DNA from 3 places in the Cytobacillus sp. Hz8 genome. Region 2 is predicted to be linked to each of the others. Evidence: riboswitches for the same ligand, from Rfam matches in the RefSeq annotation. Region 2 holds a riboswitch; each other region holds the start of a gene.
The links. A riboswitch is a leader RNA that binds a small molecule or an ion and turns the genes downstream of it on or off. The one in region 2 is predicted to bind cobalamin.

Region 1 (5,496 bases), on a different contig from region 2:
ATTCAAGACATTTTAGAGTATAGCGGAATCTCTAAAGGGACCTTTTATAATTACTTTCCGTCAAAAAATGAATTGTTGAAGGAAATTTTTAAAACTATATTTGAAGAATTTGAAATGGAAAGAAATCAATTATTAATCGGACAGGATCCATCAGATATAGAGATTTTTATCAACCAAGTAGAGCTTCAAATGAAAACGAATCATAAGAAAATGCTCATTCCTCTATTTGAGGAACTCATCGTTTCAAACGATGAGGATTTAAAGGGATTTATGAAACAGGGACAGTTGAAAATGTTACGTTGGGTTTATAATCGCTTTATTGATATTTATGGTGAAGAATATGAACCTTATTTATTTGACATGGCCATCATGTTTATGGCTACCCTCCAACATAATCTTAAATTTTATGCAATGGCACATCCATCAAATTCAAATATTAAACCTGTCATTCGCTATTGTGTAAATCGAATTAAAAAAATAGTTAAGGAAGTATCGGAAGAAAAAGTTCAATTAATCCAACCGGAGTTTTTAGCTGATTGGTTGCCAGGTTGTAAGAGAAAGACAGATTCACTTAAAGAAAGCATTTCTCAATCCGTCATTATTCTTAAAAGAACGATTAAAGAAAAGGATGACCAATTTAAGTTTTTTGAGCTGTTGGATTTTCTTGAGTACGAACTTGTTAATTCAAAAATTCCCCGTAGATTTTTGATTGAAAGTACATTGGAAACTTTAAGATCAAATATCTTTTCTCCAAGCTGGAATAAAGAGCTCAAATCACTGGAACAGCTAATTGCTGAATATTATGTGCAAATTAATGAATAGGGATTAAAATTTGCTTATTTGAAAAATATCGTGTACGATTTAATCGTACACGATATTTTTATGTATTTTAACTTACAGGAAAAAATCAGAATCCAAGGAGGAGAAACAGGAATGACAACCGTTTATGATTTCACCGTAAAAATGACAAATGGGGAGCAAAAAGCATTATCTGAATATAAAGGAAAGCCTCTCATCATTGTCAATACGGCTAGCAAATGTGGTCTTACCCCTCAATTCAAAGGTCTTCAGGAATTATATGATAAGTACAAGGATCGCGGATTGGAAATCCTCGGTTTTCCTTGCAGCCAATTTAATAATCAGGAATTTGCAGACATAGAAGAAACCACACAATTTTGCCAGCTGAACTACGGTGTTTCCTTTCCTATTTTTGCAAAAATCGATGTCAACGGAGAAAATGCAGATCCTCTTTTTACTTTTTTAAAGGAGCAAAAGAAAGGAATACTTTCTAAAAATATTAAATGGAATTTCACTAAATTTCTTATCAACGGAAATGGAGCAGTAGTAGAACGCTATGCCCCTACCACTGAACCAAATAAAATAGAAGAAGATCTCTTGAAATTATTATCATAGAAACGGCCACACGCTATCAATGTCATTCCACAGGAGGTTGTCGTGAAAGAACCATTACAATTAGAGAAACAACTATGCTTTGCAGTCTATGAAACAGCAAGCGAATTCAATAAGCTTTATACAAGTGTCCTTCAACCATTCGGTTTAACCTATCCGCAATACCTCGTTCTTCTTGCTCTTTGGGAGCAGGATGGCCTCACTTCAAAGGAATTAGGTGAGAAGGTCAATCTCGGAACTGGAACATTAACACCAATGATAACAAGAATGGAAGCAAACGGATGGCTACAAAAGATGCGAGCAAAAGAAGATGAAAGAAAGGTATATATTTTTCTTCAAGAGAAGGCGGAGAATGAAAAAGCTGCCATCGTAGAAAAGGTTAGCGAAAAAATAAGATCCTGCCAAATCGAACTGGAGGAATATCAAATCCTGATGGCAAATTTGAAAAGCTTGCGGGGAAAATTGAGGAAACGATAAATTGAAAACAAATGATGTTGAAATTCCTAAAAAGGTTTAGTAAAGCAAAAGAGACAGGGAATAATTTTCTGTCTCTTTTTGCATCTATTAGGTTTAAAAAACCTGAGACCTTACTTAAAACCACTCGTGCTATTTAAAAATATCCGGATAAAAACCATTTATTCGTGAAAAATGATAATCACTGGCGATTCTTTAATAATGTACATAATCCTTTCCAGTTGTTCGCATTATTTTATCCTTATCCGCGAACAAATGCGATTTAACCGCTATTCTCTTAATGATTTCAATATCTTTCATTAGATCATGATATATTTTGCATGTATTCTCAAAATCTATGTAAAATCCCAAAAATCTTCTAAACTATTCAAAAAAAACTCCACCAACTAACACCATTCAAAAATCACTACCCAGTATCTTGGCTAAATTTCCATCCCCACGTCAGCAAAGGTCGCCATGTTTTTCATCATGCTGCATGCCGCCTCTACGATTGGGAATGCTAGAGCTGCACCTGATCCTTCCCCTAGGCACATATTCATATAGAGCATCGGTTCAATTCCCAGTAATTCACTCGCTCTTTTCCCACCTGGCTCCGCGGAGGCATGAGAGGAAATAAGATAATGTTTCACTTTTGGCTCAATGGTCACAGCAATTAATGCCGCTACTGTTGATATATACCCATCAACAATGACTGGTACTCTTGCTGCCGCAGCTCCAAGCATAACGCCGGCCATTCCGCCAATTTCCAATCCTCCCACTTTAGCTAAAACATCAATTCCATCCTTTGCGTTAGGTTGGTTTATTTTAATCGCCTTTTTAATGACATTTGCTTTATGCTCTTTTCCACCTGTCCCAAGACCGGCTCCCCTTCCTGTTACCTCCAAAGCATCAATATTTCCGAGTACCGAAAGAATAGCTGTACTTGGTGTTGTATTGCCAATCCCCATTTCTCCAGTTGCTAAAATATGGGCTCCCTGATTAATTTCCCTATTCGCCAATTCAATACCAATTTCAATTGCTTTAATGGCTTCTTCCCGACTCATTGCAGGACCTTTTGCCATATTGTCTGTCCCATATTTCACTTTTTTAATCAGAACACCAGCATCACTTGGTAAATCCACCTTAATGCCAATATCTACTGGGACAATTTTTGCACCAAAGGCATGACCAATCGTGCATACACCAGTTAGGCCCTTGGCAAAAAGAAGAGTCTGTGCAAATGTGACCTCTTGAGGATTACTCGTCACCCCTTCTTCATATACACCATGATCACCAGCCATGACGATCACTACTTTATTATCCATAACCGGATATAGTTTTCCCGTAATACCCGCTAACTGAATGGCTATATCCTCTAATTTTCCCAAACTTTTTGGCGGCTTAATCAGACTATCCACCCGCGTCTTTGCCACTGTCATGATTTCCTCATTCAACCCTTCAATACAACGAATCGTGTCCTTCAATAATTCCATTTGATCCACTCCCTTTAAAATTCAAAAAGAAAAGCCTACAGTTTATTTCAGACAGGCACATGAAATAAACCGCAGACTTTTCCATCATCTACAATAATAAAGCTAATAGGCAGGTCTCCTGGCTCTGGTTCATTGTTCCATCATCCCTTCCCGGATTTCACCAGTGGCATCTATAATGAAACTCCCCATTACAGTGGCGGGACCGCTGAAGACTCTCACTTCATTCCCTATTCTCCCAAAAAAATTGGGCACCTACTGCTTTTATTCACATTTTAATAGTTTTATCGTACAGCAAATACAATTTTTAGGCAATGAGGTTTTTCTAATAGATTTACAAATGAAGAATATCCTAAATTGCAGGAAATCTACTGCAGACTGCAACACGGATTATTAAAATGTCAAAAAATTCCTATTTTCAAAACAATTCATCTTGAAAGTCAATCGAAAGCTCAAAAATTAAGTGCTAAGGAGGAGGGATTGCTACAAAGCAGATCCTGCTCACGGTGAAGGAGTAGCAAAGGGCCCTTAAGATCCCACTCGATGAAATAGAAGCTGCAAGCAGTAAAGAATAAGGCCTTAAAGATTCCCTTGGCTACAAAGTTCCATAAAAAAAAGGTCAGTTCCCGCTGCCACAAAACGGGACTGACCTTTTCCTATCCATTTATTCTTTTGTTAAAATCGCCATAAACTCTTCTCCGGTAATAGTCTCTTTCTCAAGTAAATATTTTGCTAATTCATGGAGCTTATCTTTATTTTCCCCCAAAATTTGAATCGCCTTTTGATGGCATGTTTTTATAATTGTTAGAATTTCTGTATCAATTTTAGCAGCCGTTTCTGATGAAACTAAAAGGGATGCATCCTCCCCTAAATATGGATTATTTACTGTTTCAAGTGCCATCATATCAAATTCCTGACTCATACCAAATCGGGTCACCATGCTTCGGGCAATCTTTGTTGCTTGCTCAATATCATTGGACGCACCTGAGGTTACGGATTGGAAAATGATTTCCTCAGCAGCGCGTCCTCCCATAAATGTTGTGATTTTATCTAATGCCTGCTCCTTCGTCATCAGTACTTGTTCGCCTTGCTCCACCTGCATCGTATATCCTAAAGATCCTGATGTTCTTGGAATGATCGTAATTTTATGCACAGGAGCCGAATGACTTTGCTTTGCCGCAACTAAAGCATGTCCAATTTCATGATAGGCAATTTTTAGCTTATCCTTCATTGGAATAACTGCATTCTTTCTTTGATATCCTGCGATAACCACTTCTACTGATTCCTCAATATCATTATGACTAATCTGTTGATGGCCAAGTCTAACTGCCCGAAGAGCCCCTTCATTGATAATATTGGCTAAATCGGCACCACTTGCCCCAGGAGTCGTCTGGGCTATCGCATGTAAATTAACATCATCGCCAAGCTTTACATTTTTAGCATGAACTGCTAAAATTGCCTCCCGTCCTAATAAATCAGGAAGCTCCACTGGGATTCTGCGGTCAAATCTTCCTGGTCTCAACAAAGCTTTATCCAGTGTTTCCGGCCTATTGGTTGCAGCAAGAATCACTACACTTTTATCGGCATCAAAGCCATCCATTTCAGAAAGAAGCTGGTTTAATGTTTGCTCTCTTTCATCATTTCCACCCATGACGCCAGAATTTCTGCTTTTTCCAATCGCATCAATTTCATCAATAAAGACAATACACGGGGCTTTTTCCTGGGCTTGCTTAAATAAATCTCTTACTCTAGCAGCCCCCATCCCGACAAACATCTCAACAAACTCTGAACCGGAGATTGAAAAGAATGGAACCTTAGATTCCCCTGCTACTGCTTTTGCTAGCAAGGTCTTCCCTGTTCCTGGAGGTCCAACAAGCAGAACCCCTTTTGGAATTTTCGCGCCTACTGCCTTATATTTATCAGAGTTATGAAGGTAATCGACTATTTCTAATAAAGCCTCCTTCGCTTCCTCCTGTCCGGCAACATCAGTGAATGACTTTCCAGTTACTGCTTCAACGTAAATTTTCGCATTGCTTTTTCCAAAGGAAAGAGCGTTGCCTGGTCCTCCCATTCCTCTGGTCATTCTCTTTGTTAAAAAACTTCCAATCCAAATAAATAGAAGTATCGGAACAACCCAGGTTAA
Region 2 (5,496 bases):
CGACAGCCGGGTCAATATTTAATTTATAAAGGACAAGCGGAATGATGGTTCCTGCTAATGTTCCGATAATGAGGGTGAGGAAGAGTGAACTTCCAACAACTAATCCAAGAATCGCATTTCCTTGCCAAATATAAGCGATTAATGAAATTAAAACGCCACATATGACACCAATGATCAAACCGACACCGAATTCACGCAATATGACCTTCAAGATAATTTTTTTATCAATGTCTTGAGAAACAAGTCCTCTTACAATGACTGCTAATGATTGAGTCCCTGTATTCCCACTCATCCCTGAAATCATGGGCATAAAGTAGGCTAATGCGACAACCTTTTTCAGCATGCCTTCATAGCCGCTAATGATACTGCCAGAGACAATTCCAATGAAAAGAAGAAGGATTAACCAAGGGAGACGTCTGTAAGCGGCAATGAATGATTTGGTATCGAAGTCAATAGCTTTACCTGAAGCAGAGAGCTTTTCAATATCTTCATTTGCTTCATAAATCACGATATCGATAATATCATCAACGGTGATGATCCCAACTAGTTCATTTTCTTCATTCACAGCGGGAATCGCTAAAAAGTCATAGCGGCGAATCACGCGAGCAACTTCTTCTTGGTCAATTAGAACCGACACTGAGATAACACGCTCAAACATAACATTTCGAATGATTTCTTGAGGTTCAGAGAGTAATAAATCACGATAAGAAACAACCCCAACGAGTTTAAGATTTTGGTCAACAACATATAAATAATTAAGGGTTTCTGCATATTCTGCAAAGGATTTTAATTTATCTACTGCTTCACGAACCGTGTAATAATCACGAATCCAAACAAATCGGTTGGTCATAATTCTCCCTGCAGTTTCTGGCGGGTAGTTCATTAGATTCTGAACGATTTGGGATTCTTCTTTTTTCATCCCAGATAATAGGGAAGCAATTTTTTCAGGGGAGAGGTCTTCTAGAAGTGAGGCTAAGTCATCGTTATCCATTTCATCAAGAACTTTTCCGGACTTTTCAATGCCTAGCTTGTTCAAGACTTCAATTTGTCCATCGCTATTTAGCTCTTGGATAAAGTCTGCAAGAGTGTCAATATTCATGAAAAGTAAAAAACGCGTTTTATGCTTTTCCGGCAGGTCATTATAAATTTGGGCAATGTCATATGGATGTAGCTCGTCGAGGATTGCTTCAAAATCCTTTTTCTTATTCTCTTTTAAAGCTTTAATAATGTGAAGTGTGATTTGATCTTCCGTCATTTTGTTGATCATACATTCACGCTCCTTCCACCGGAAAATGTTCATCATCATTTATTGTTTGTCAATGAAGGGTGAATCCATGCAGGTCTTTAGCACCGTTAGGACCGTTTTCTATCAACCATGAATATTATAAGTAATTTAAGGATGTTTTTAAATGAAGTTTTCTTTAAATAATAAAAAAGAAGGAAAAAGATGAATAAAATGTACTTGAATTATCATATAGGAAGAAAACTTTTCGTGTTTATGTCCTTTTTGAAAATTATTCTGCTATTTATAATGTAAAATAATGATAAATATAAGATAATTGTTTAAATATTTGTTAAAATTATGTAGAATAAAGGTTTAGACGGTTAAACTAGCATAAATGGTTTCTATTTTGGGGGTAATTCCATTGAAAAATGACATTCGTGATTTGGTTTATGTTCATTTAAATGAAAATGAACATTACGTTTTGTCTTATGGGGTGGAGTTCAAGGAGTTTGTTTCCACTCATTTGGATTTAATAAACAATATCTTATTGTTAAAGCATGGCTTTGATGATGGGGATTTAAATATGCATACCCTTTTAGAGTATGTTCCACAAATGAGACTGAAGAAGTTGATTCAGGATGATGTATATAGCTATGGGGATTTTTGCTGGATTGATTTTGAAGAAATAGAAGGTTTAAATGAATTACCTGGGCATGAGTTAGCTGAGCTCTTATATCTGGGTCATATTAAAGAGCATTTAAAGCCCCCTTTTTATAATTATTTAAGAAATCGCTTTGTTTATCTTGCCCATGATGACGGGTGGTGGAATAAAGTTTATTACCGCCATATCAATGATTTTTACCGTTTGCTAAGTGATGTGATATCGGAAAAACTCAGTCGTATTAAATTGGAAAAGAATCTTTTGGGGATTAAGAAAAAAAGGTCTTATGCATCTGTTCATAAAGAAGTTATTTTATCCTTAAAAGGGATGATGAAGGAAGGATTGCTTTTCTCCATAAAGGATGCTAAGCAAAACCGATTACGTATCGAATTGCCCATCTATGTAATTGGAGATTTCCTCAATATGGATGATATGTATGATGAATATGAAAGAGTAAAAAAAGGATATCCGGATGGAAAGCTAGTTTATGATAAAAAAACAAGAGAATGGAATTATCTATCAAATTAGGTCGAATAGGCTTGGCAATCGTCAGGCTTTTTTTAACTTTAAAAAAGAATTGTGAAAAAATTTGTAGAATAATCATGATAATGTTGTATAATTTGTTTTAGTGAAAAATGAATAGATGAGGAATACGGTGTTTTCGCTTTTGAAAACTTAAAAGGGAAGTTGGTGAAAATCCAACGCGGTCCCGCCACTGTAAATGGGAGCTTAGCTGTATCTAGCCACTGTGCAATTGTTTGTATGGGAAGGCGCAGTTAGAGCGATGACCATAAGCCAGGAAACCTGCCTAATTCCTACACCAAATAACCTACGAGGATAGGGGGTGTGCGGCGGGCTTATCAACATGATTTAGCCAAACAGCTTACACCAACATCTCTATAGACTAGGAGATGTTTTTTTGTTTTATAAAGGTTGTTAAAAATGGGGGATTTAGCATGAAAAAATGGTATTCTTATTTATTCGCACTTATTTTGTTAATAGGTGTATTGACAGGTTGCAATGCGGACTCAAAGACAGAGAAGAGCAGCAATTCAAACAAGACTGAACAAAAGGCAGAAGCCCTTTTTCCGGTAACGATTAAAGATGCTGTTAATAAAGAGGTAAAGATTGACAAGAAACCAGAAAGAATTGTCTCATTAATGCCAAGTAATACGGAAGTTGCGTTTAAACTAGGTTTAGGAGATAAAATGGTCGGTGTTTCTGATAATGATACGTATCCAGAAGAAGTGGCGAAAATTGATAAAGTCGGAGGCATGGAGCTTAACATTGAAAAAATCATATCTTTAAAGCCTGATTTGGTTTTAGCCCATGCATCAAGTGCCCATAATTCAACGGAAGGCTTACAGCAATTAAGAGATGCAGGAATTTCAGTTCTTGTGGTGAACGACGCCCAAAACTTTGCACAAGTGTATCAATCCATTGATATGATTGGGAAGGCAACTGGTGAGGTGGATAAGGCAAATGAAGTTATCCAATCAATGAAGGACAAGATTGCAGAAATTAAGGAAAAAGCTGCAGCAATTAAAGAAAAGAAATCGGTTTACATAGAAGTATCGCCAGCTCCGGATAATTTTACAACGGGGAAAAATACATTTATGAATGAAATGCTGACCATGATCAATGCGGATAATGTGGCTGGAGATTTAGAAGGATGGGTCAAAGTCGACCAAGAAGCGATTATTAAAAAGAATCCAGATGTGATCATTTCCACGTATGGAAGTTATGAAAAGAACGCAGTGGATAAAATCATGAAGAGAAAAGGCTGGCAAGATGTTAAGGCGGTCAAAAATAAACAAATCTTTGATGTGAACCCTGACATTGTCACTCGTTCCGGTCCAAGACTTGCTGAAGGGGTAGAGGAACTTGCAAAGGCCATTTATCCAGAAAACTTTAAATAACAAGCTGCTAGCTTATCTTTTTGCAGGGATATTTCTAGTTTTTTCAAGTTTATTAGCGATATCAATCGGGACGGTTTCTGTCCCGATTTCTGATATCGCCCAAATTTTAGGGACAAAAATTTTCCATCTTTCAACTACAGATGTGGATTCGATGAATGCTAATATTGTATTAAATATCCGATTGCCAAGAGTTATTTTGGCTGGTCTTGTAGGAGCAGCTCTCGCTATTGCGGGAGCTGCCTTTCAGGGCTTATTGAGGAATCCGTTAGCAGATCCGTATACACTTGGAGTTTCCTCAGGGGCATCTGTCGGGGCAGTGTTAACCTTATTTTTTCAGGTTTCCATCCCATTTGTTGGGGAGTTTACACTTCCGGTAATGAGTATTCTTTTTTCGATATTAACCATTTTCCTGGTGCTGTTATTTGCTCGAAAAATTGAGCATTCCATGAGGGTAGAGACCATTATTTTAACAGGAATTATTTTCAGCTCTTTTTTAGGTGCAGTGATTTCTTTAATGATTGCGTTAACAGGGGATGAACTAAGACAAATTATTGGCTGGTTATTAGGAAGTGTTTCGATGCGAGGCTGGTCTTATATTCATTTGATGCTTCCATTTTTTCTGCTTGGCTCTCTTCTTCTTATCCTAAATGCGAGAGAATTGAATGCCATGACTTTTGGTGAAGAGCGGGCACAACATTTAGGCGTGAATGTGGCTAAGAGAAAGATGCTGATCTTAATTGCGGGTTCGATTTTAACAGGAGCTGCTGTGGCTGTCTCAGGGACGATTGGTTTTGTCGGCTTGGTCATTCCACATTTGACGAGGCTATTATGGGGATCGGATCATAAGCATTTGCTCCCTCTATCCATTTTAACCGGTAGTGGATTTTTGATTTTAGCTGACTTGGTGGCGAGGACTATTATTTCACCAACTGAATTACCTATTGGCGTAATCACGGCATTAATCGGTGCGCCGGTATTTGCACTTATTTTAATCAAAAGAAGGACGGAAGGCAGGGGATCATGATGTTAACCGCGGAAGGATTAACAGGGGGTTATTTGAATAAGCCCATTTTGAAGGATGTCTCCTTTCAAGTGGATCAAGGAGAGTTCTTTGGAATATTAGGACCGAATGGAAGCGGAAAAACAACGCTTCTGAAAATGCTAAGCGGAATTCTTCCCCTTCAAGAAGGGAGTATTTTGTTTAAAGGAAAATCACTTCAATCATATTCCCCAAAACAGCTAGCGAAATCGATGGCTGTTCTTCCGCAGCTTTCCTCACAAAACTTTGCCTATTCTGTTAAGGAAACTGTTTCTGTTGGACGTTATGCCCATCATAAGGGCTGGTTTCAAACGTGGAGTCAGGAAGATGAGGCAGTTGTGCAAAGAGTCATGCAGCAAACAGGAGTCTCCGTATTGCAGGATAAAAATATATTAGAGCTTTCCGGTGGCGAGAGGCAGAGGGTATTTCTGGCGCAGGCACTGGCGCAGGAGCCCGAAATTCTTCTATTAGATGAACCTACTAATCATTTGGATTTATCTTTTCAAAAGGAATTATTAGACCAACTAAAAGCTTGGACCATTGAAAATGGACTTACGGTGATTTCCATTTTCCATGATTTAAATTTGGCCGGATTATATTGTGACAGACTTCTATTACTGGAGAATGGCATTATTGATATTGAGCATATTCC
Region 3 (5,496 bases), 100 kb from region 2:
CATATACGGATAAGCAATATCATTCCAATTAAGAATCCCTGAGCATTTTCCATTCACAATTCCTGTAGATTTGTTTGGAAAATCCGGATTTAGAAGTCTGACTTTTGTTAAAGGATGATTCTGATTCATCATATATTCCTCCATAAAATTACATTTTTACTTTTAGCTATGACACATCTCGCACTCTTGAATCTCAGCTTGAGACGTACTCCGCACATAATAGGTCGTTTTCAAGCCATGTTTCCATGCCTCCATATGAAGTCTCAATAATTCTTTTGCTTTAATATCATGACGAACATATAAATTAAAGCTTATGGCTTGGTCGATGTGACGTTGTCTTGCAGCATTTTGCTTTATACTCCAAATCTGATCTAATTCATGTCTTGCGCGGCGATAATAATCATAAGTGATATGATTTAAGTCTGGGGCCGTTACTTTAAATTTAAAATTTTTCTTTTCTTCCGCGTATTCTACCGAATAGATCGGGTCAATCCCATCGGTTGAACCTCCAATTTTTGCAGTCGAAGATGTTGGTGCAATGGCCATCAGCCAGCCGTTTCTCATTCCCCTTCCAGCCACCTCCTCGCGTAATTTTTTCCAGCGATAAGACGTATACCCCCTTTTCTCAAAATAACACCCTGTCTCCCATTCAGAACCTGAAAATTGACTATACGTCCCTCTTTCCACAGCTAATTCCATTGAAGAGCGAATCGAATAATAGGCAATATCCTCATATAAATGATCTGCAAGTTCAACGGCCTTATCCGACTCCCAATGGATCCCTTTTAACGCTAATAAGTGATGCCATCCAAAGGTTCCAAGTCCGATCGCTCGATATTTCTTATTCGTCTTCTCCGCTTGTCCAACCCGGATCGTATTTAGATCAATCACATTATCAAGCATTCTCACCTGTATGCGAATCAAACGCTCCAGCACATTTGCCTGAACAGCCTTTGCCAAATTGATAGACGATAAATTACAAACGACAAAATCTCCCGGTTTTCGAACAAGGATAATGTTGCCCTCGTCATCTTCTTTTTCGTTCACAATTGAGGTCAGTGACATATTTTGTGTAATTTCCGTACATAGATTACTTGAATAAATCGAGGTCCGCCCTTCCCCTATAACATGTTTATTGGGATTTTGCCTATTCACTTCGTCCCGATAGAACAAAAAGGGTGTGCCTGTTTCTAGCTGAGAAATCATGATCCTCGCCATAATATCCATCGCCCTATATGTCTTACGCGGTAAGAGAGGATGATGTACAGCTTCTTCATATCTTTCCGTAAAGTATTTCCGCTCTGTTTCATCGTAAAAATCTTCTAGTCCAAGCGGAGTTCCGTTTTCATCCTTCCACCCCATGATTTGTTTAACTTGATGAGGACAAAAAGTGTGCCACTCCCCGATGCTTTTCCCAGACTCATCTACTTCCTCAAGCTTTTCCATAAATAAATCAGGGATGGCAACCCCGGTGAAAATATCATGAGCTTTTCTTCGCTCATCCCCATTATTTGTCTTTAAATCAAGGAAACCGTTCATAATGTCTTTATGGAATACATCAAGATAAACAGCAATCGCACCTTGGCGTTGTCCAAGCTGATCCACACTAACGGCTGTATCATTGATCAAACGAATCCAAGGAACTACACCGGAAGAATTCCCTTTGAATTTTTTAATATCAGAGCCAAGGGCCCGAACCTTTCCGTAATAAAGGCCAACACCACCGCCATCTTTACTCAATCTAGCTGTATCCCACAAATTTAAATAGATGCCGTCTAATGAGTCATCTACCATATCTATATAGCAAGACGAAAGCTGGCCAAAACTTTTCCCTGCATTTGCAAGTGTTGGTGTCGCAACAGTCATATATAAGAGACTTAAAGCCCAATATGCTTCTTTTACAAGCCCAACACGTTTATGTGCGTCCTCATCCTTCATCAAATGCATGGCAATAATCATAAATCGTTCCTGAGGAAGCTCAAAAAGATTTCGCTCATAATCCCTAGCCAGATAACGATCAGCTAATAAGAATAATCCTATGTAGTTAAAAAGATAATCTCGCTCTGGATCAATGCTGAGAGCAAACTCATCGATTTCCTCTTTGGAATATGTATTTAATAGATCTTGAGAATAAATCCCTATGTCAGTTAATGTTTGAATCAACGAATAGAGCTCTCCATATTTTTTTAAATGATCATATTTCCTATTTTTCGCTGCCTCTTTATATAACTCATTTAAATAAAAGCGAGCAGCTAGAAAGGTCCAATTCGGTTGATCCATTGAAATCTTATTTAATGCATAATGAATAACACGCTCATTTATTTCGATCTCTCTATCATGTAGTGGAGCTATCTCCTCCATAAGTTCTGTTACATCTACTTGATATTTCTCAGCAAATTCTTGAATCGTATCAAAAGCATTTGATAAACCCGTTTGTACCGATGTACTCATTATGATTTCCCCCTATAATTGATAGTGATTACTGCTATTTTCCCCATAAAAAAAACCGCCCATTATGAGCGGATGAAACGATAACATCAAAAAGAATAATAAGACTTAATAGGAATAGCAGTCCTCTTCTTTCAGCCACCGTTTCTTCCTCTCACTCCCCGAAGAAGTTGAAACAAACTAGATAAGACAGGTCTCCTGACTTATGCTTCATCCTACTTTAAATCCTTCCCGCATAAGCACCTAAAATTAAGCAGTCTTATGCAGTGGTTCATTTAGTTCGTCAGCATTACAGTTGCGGGGGCAGTCTCGGCTTCCAACCGAATTCCCTATTAAGCGAAAATCGCATCTTATCGCAAGGCTAATACTATATGTAGTTGTAAAATCTTATAAGCGATTCAATATATGGTATTCAATATATTTAATAGTATATGATTCAAGGATATTTTACAAGTAAAAAACTAGCAAAACTTCTTTTCACTTAGGTTTACATTTTCATATTATAGTAGCCATTATTTTTGATTCCGCCCTTTTTCCTAATCAGAAAATTTCTAACCGAAAAAAAGAGCTGGACATAAAATCCAGCTCATAGAACATATCATTCAAACATTTAAATCCCGTTTCTGATAAAAGAAATAAGATAAAGTAGAAAAAACGGCAACCATTACAAGTGAAAGAATCACAACAATGAAGTTCAAGCCATCTCCATTGACTATATCCTCATAACTAAAGTATTTAAACGGGGAAAAAACATTTAAGAACTCAAGATTTTCAGCCAAATCTGTTATTTTCGCAATAATAAATCCACCAAAAAGGATAAAGGTTGCCCAGGATCCGGCTGTTTTTGGCTTTTTCAAAATAGCTGAGAACAGGGATCCTAGCGAAACAAAGATCAACTGAACGATGAACAAGCTTAATAGAAAGACAATAATTTCACTTGTTATATCTTTTCCCTTATTGAAAGCCCCCACAAAAATAATAGAGGATATTAGCGTTACAACGTTAATGACTATGATATTAGCCAGCGCCGCTAAAAACTTAGAGGTCATAATGGACGACCGTGATACTGGCTTAACCATCAGGAATTCCGTTGTCTTATCGCGCTCTTCCTTTGCAAGAATATGACTTCCTAGCAGTACTGCATGAACGGCAACTGTCACCTCAATATATGGAAAGAGAAAAGCAAAAAAGCCACTCATCTTTGAGACATTAAATGTTCCCATTCCTAACAAAGCCCTCATTGAATGCGGCAATTTCGCTAAAGCTTCGCTTGCTGCCCCACCGGATGAATAGGTGGTATACTTACTCATCCCGCTAAGAACAAACAAAACCATACATATACTCCAGATAATCAAGGATTTCCGGTTCGCTTTCATTTCCCTTATAAAAATATTCATCATCAGTCCTCCTTTTCATCTATTTCACGGCTCATTAGTTCACCGTGTGGATATCCTTCTTGATATAGATCCAATAGGTTGCCGTAATCGCCACAAGGATTATAACAGCACTGGCCACAAGATAAGGAACATCATAACCTATATTTTGGATAATATAAGCCGTTTCAAAATAACTAAAAGGAGAAACAAAACGTACTACTTCGTCATTTTTTCCGGTCGCAAGCAGAGCACTAATCATATAAAATCCCAAAACCACTCCAAGCGAAATGGGAAGTACAGACTTAAGTTTGTTAAAAAACACGGAAATAACCAACCCAACAGCAAAGAAAATCAGTTGTAAAAAGAGCATAGATAAATTGATTAGGAAAAATGCCTTTTCATTATAACTCCCCGTATCGATCAGGTTGACCATCACCATCAATGCTCCATAAAATACGATGTCTGTTACTAAAATCATCGTTAAAGAAGCCAAAACTTTAGCACTGACAATCGCAGATCGAGCAACAGGTTTGACTAAGAGAAAATCAGCCGTCCTCTCTCGAGTTTCTTTTGACAATGCGGAAACACCAAAATTCATCCCTTGAATAGCCCCACAGAGTGAAATAAAAGAAAAAAGCATAGAATAAAACCCCAGAATAGAAGAAAAATACTCAAGATGCACATTAAGCATCGCCCTTATTGAAGCAGGGTAATTACCTAATAATTCCTTAAAATCTTCTGCGTCTTTCGCTACACCTGAATAAATGGAGAGAAAAAGCGCAGCAAGGGCAATAATGGCAATCGCCCAAAGAATAGTAGTTTTTCGCAATGACTTAAGTTCATGCCAATACATATTCATGCTGCTCAGCTCTCCTTTTCATAATAGTGTAAAAAGATTTCTTCTAAATCCGGCTCATCAATCGAAATATTGAGAAGTTCTAATTCAGAAATTCGTTTAATAATCGTATTAATATCTCCTCTATACATAAAGTTGGCCGTATTGCCCTTCATTTTACAATTACTTACTCCATCAAGATTAAATACACCTAAATCCAAACTGGATTTTGTTTCAAGACTAATTTTCTTATAGTTGTTTGCTTGAAGTGTGCTTATTTTTTCAAGCTGGATAATTTTCCCTTCTTTAATAAAGGCAACCCGATCACACATCTTTTGTACTTCCGTAAGAATGTGAGAGGAAAAGAATACCGTAGCGCCCTTCTTGTTCTCCTCTCTGATTAGCTCAAAGAATTTTTGCTGCATCAAAGGATCCAGTCCGCCTGTTGGCTCATCAAGAATAATCAATTTTGGTTCATGTAGCAGACCTTGCACAATCCCAACCTTTTTCTTATTGCCAAATGAAAGATCATCAATTTTCTTTTTCAAATCAAGATTCATCGCTTCTGCAAGCTCATGGATTCGCTTTGTACAATCTTTTTTATAAAAACTAGCGGAATATTTCAGTAAGTCAATCACCCGCATATTATCGTAGTAAAATACTTCTGATGGCAAATACCCCAGTTCTTTTCTTACCTCAGGATGTTCAAAACAGCTTTTCCCAAAAATAGTCGCTGTACCGCTTGTAGGATGAAGCAATCCCAATAAGGTTCGGATAGTTGTTGATTTTCCAGCACCATTAGGTCCAATAAATCCGAAAATCTCGCCCTGTTCGATA

Region 1: another riboswitch for cobalamin. It lies ahead of cobT (nicotinate-nucleotide--dimethylbenzimidazole phosphoribosyltransferase); the one in region 2 lies ahead of ACE38V_RS11105 (ABC transporter substrate-binding protein).
Region 3: another riboswitch for cobalamin. It lies ahead of ACE38V_RS10615 (ribonucleoside-diphosphate reductase subunit alpha); the one in region 2 lies ahead of ACE38V_RS11105 (ABC transporter substrate-binding protein).

The regions. Positions count from the first base shown of each region.
Region 1 covers NZ_JBHKFI010000014.1:53,563-59,058, reverse strand. Annotated here, with positions in the region: gene ACE38V_RS16175 (TetR/AcrR family transcriptional regulator) at 1-822, shown strand, start outside; gene ACE38V_RS16170 (glutathione peroxidase) at 934-1,413, shown strand; gene ACE38V_RS16165 (MarR family winged helix-turn-helix transcriptional regulator) at 1,456-1,887, shown strand; gene cobT (nicotinate-nucleotide--dimethylbenzimidazole phosphoribosyltransferase) at 2,307-3,356, opposite strand; cobalamin riboswitch at 3,448-3,627, opposite strand; gene ftsH (ATP-dependent zinc metalloprotease FtsH) at 4,018-5,496, opposite strand, start outside.
Region 2 covers NZ_JBHKFI010000007.1:161,986-167,481, forward strand. Annotated here, with positions in the region: gene mgtE (magnesium transporter) at 1-1,267, opposite strand, end outside; gene ACE38V_RS11100 (hypothetical protein) at 1,647-2,414, shown strand; cobalamin riboswitch at 2,523-2,712, shown strand; gene ACE38V_RS11105 (ABC transporter substrate-binding protein) at 2,843-3,805, shown strand; gene ACE38V_RS11110 (FecCD family ABC transporter permease) at 3,771-4,829, shown strand; gene ACE38V_RS11115 (adenosylcobinamide amidohydrolase) at 4,829-5,496, shown strand, end outside.
Region 3 covers NZ_JBHKFI010000007.1:59,852-65,347, reverse strand. Annotated here, with positions in the region: gene ACE38V_RS10620 (ribonucleotide-diphosphate reductase subunit beta) at 1-129, opposite strand, end outside; gene ACE38V_RS10615 (ribonucleoside-diphosphate reductase subunit alpha) at 163-2,451, opposite strand; cobalamin riboswitch at 2,620-2,816, opposite strand; gene ACE38V_RS10610 (ABC transporter permease subunit) at 3,051-3,845, opposite strand; gene ACE38V_RS10605 (ABC transporter permease subunit) at 3,880-4,683, opposite strand; gene ACE38V_RS10600 (ABC transporter ATP-binding protein) at 4,689-5,496, opposite strand, start outside.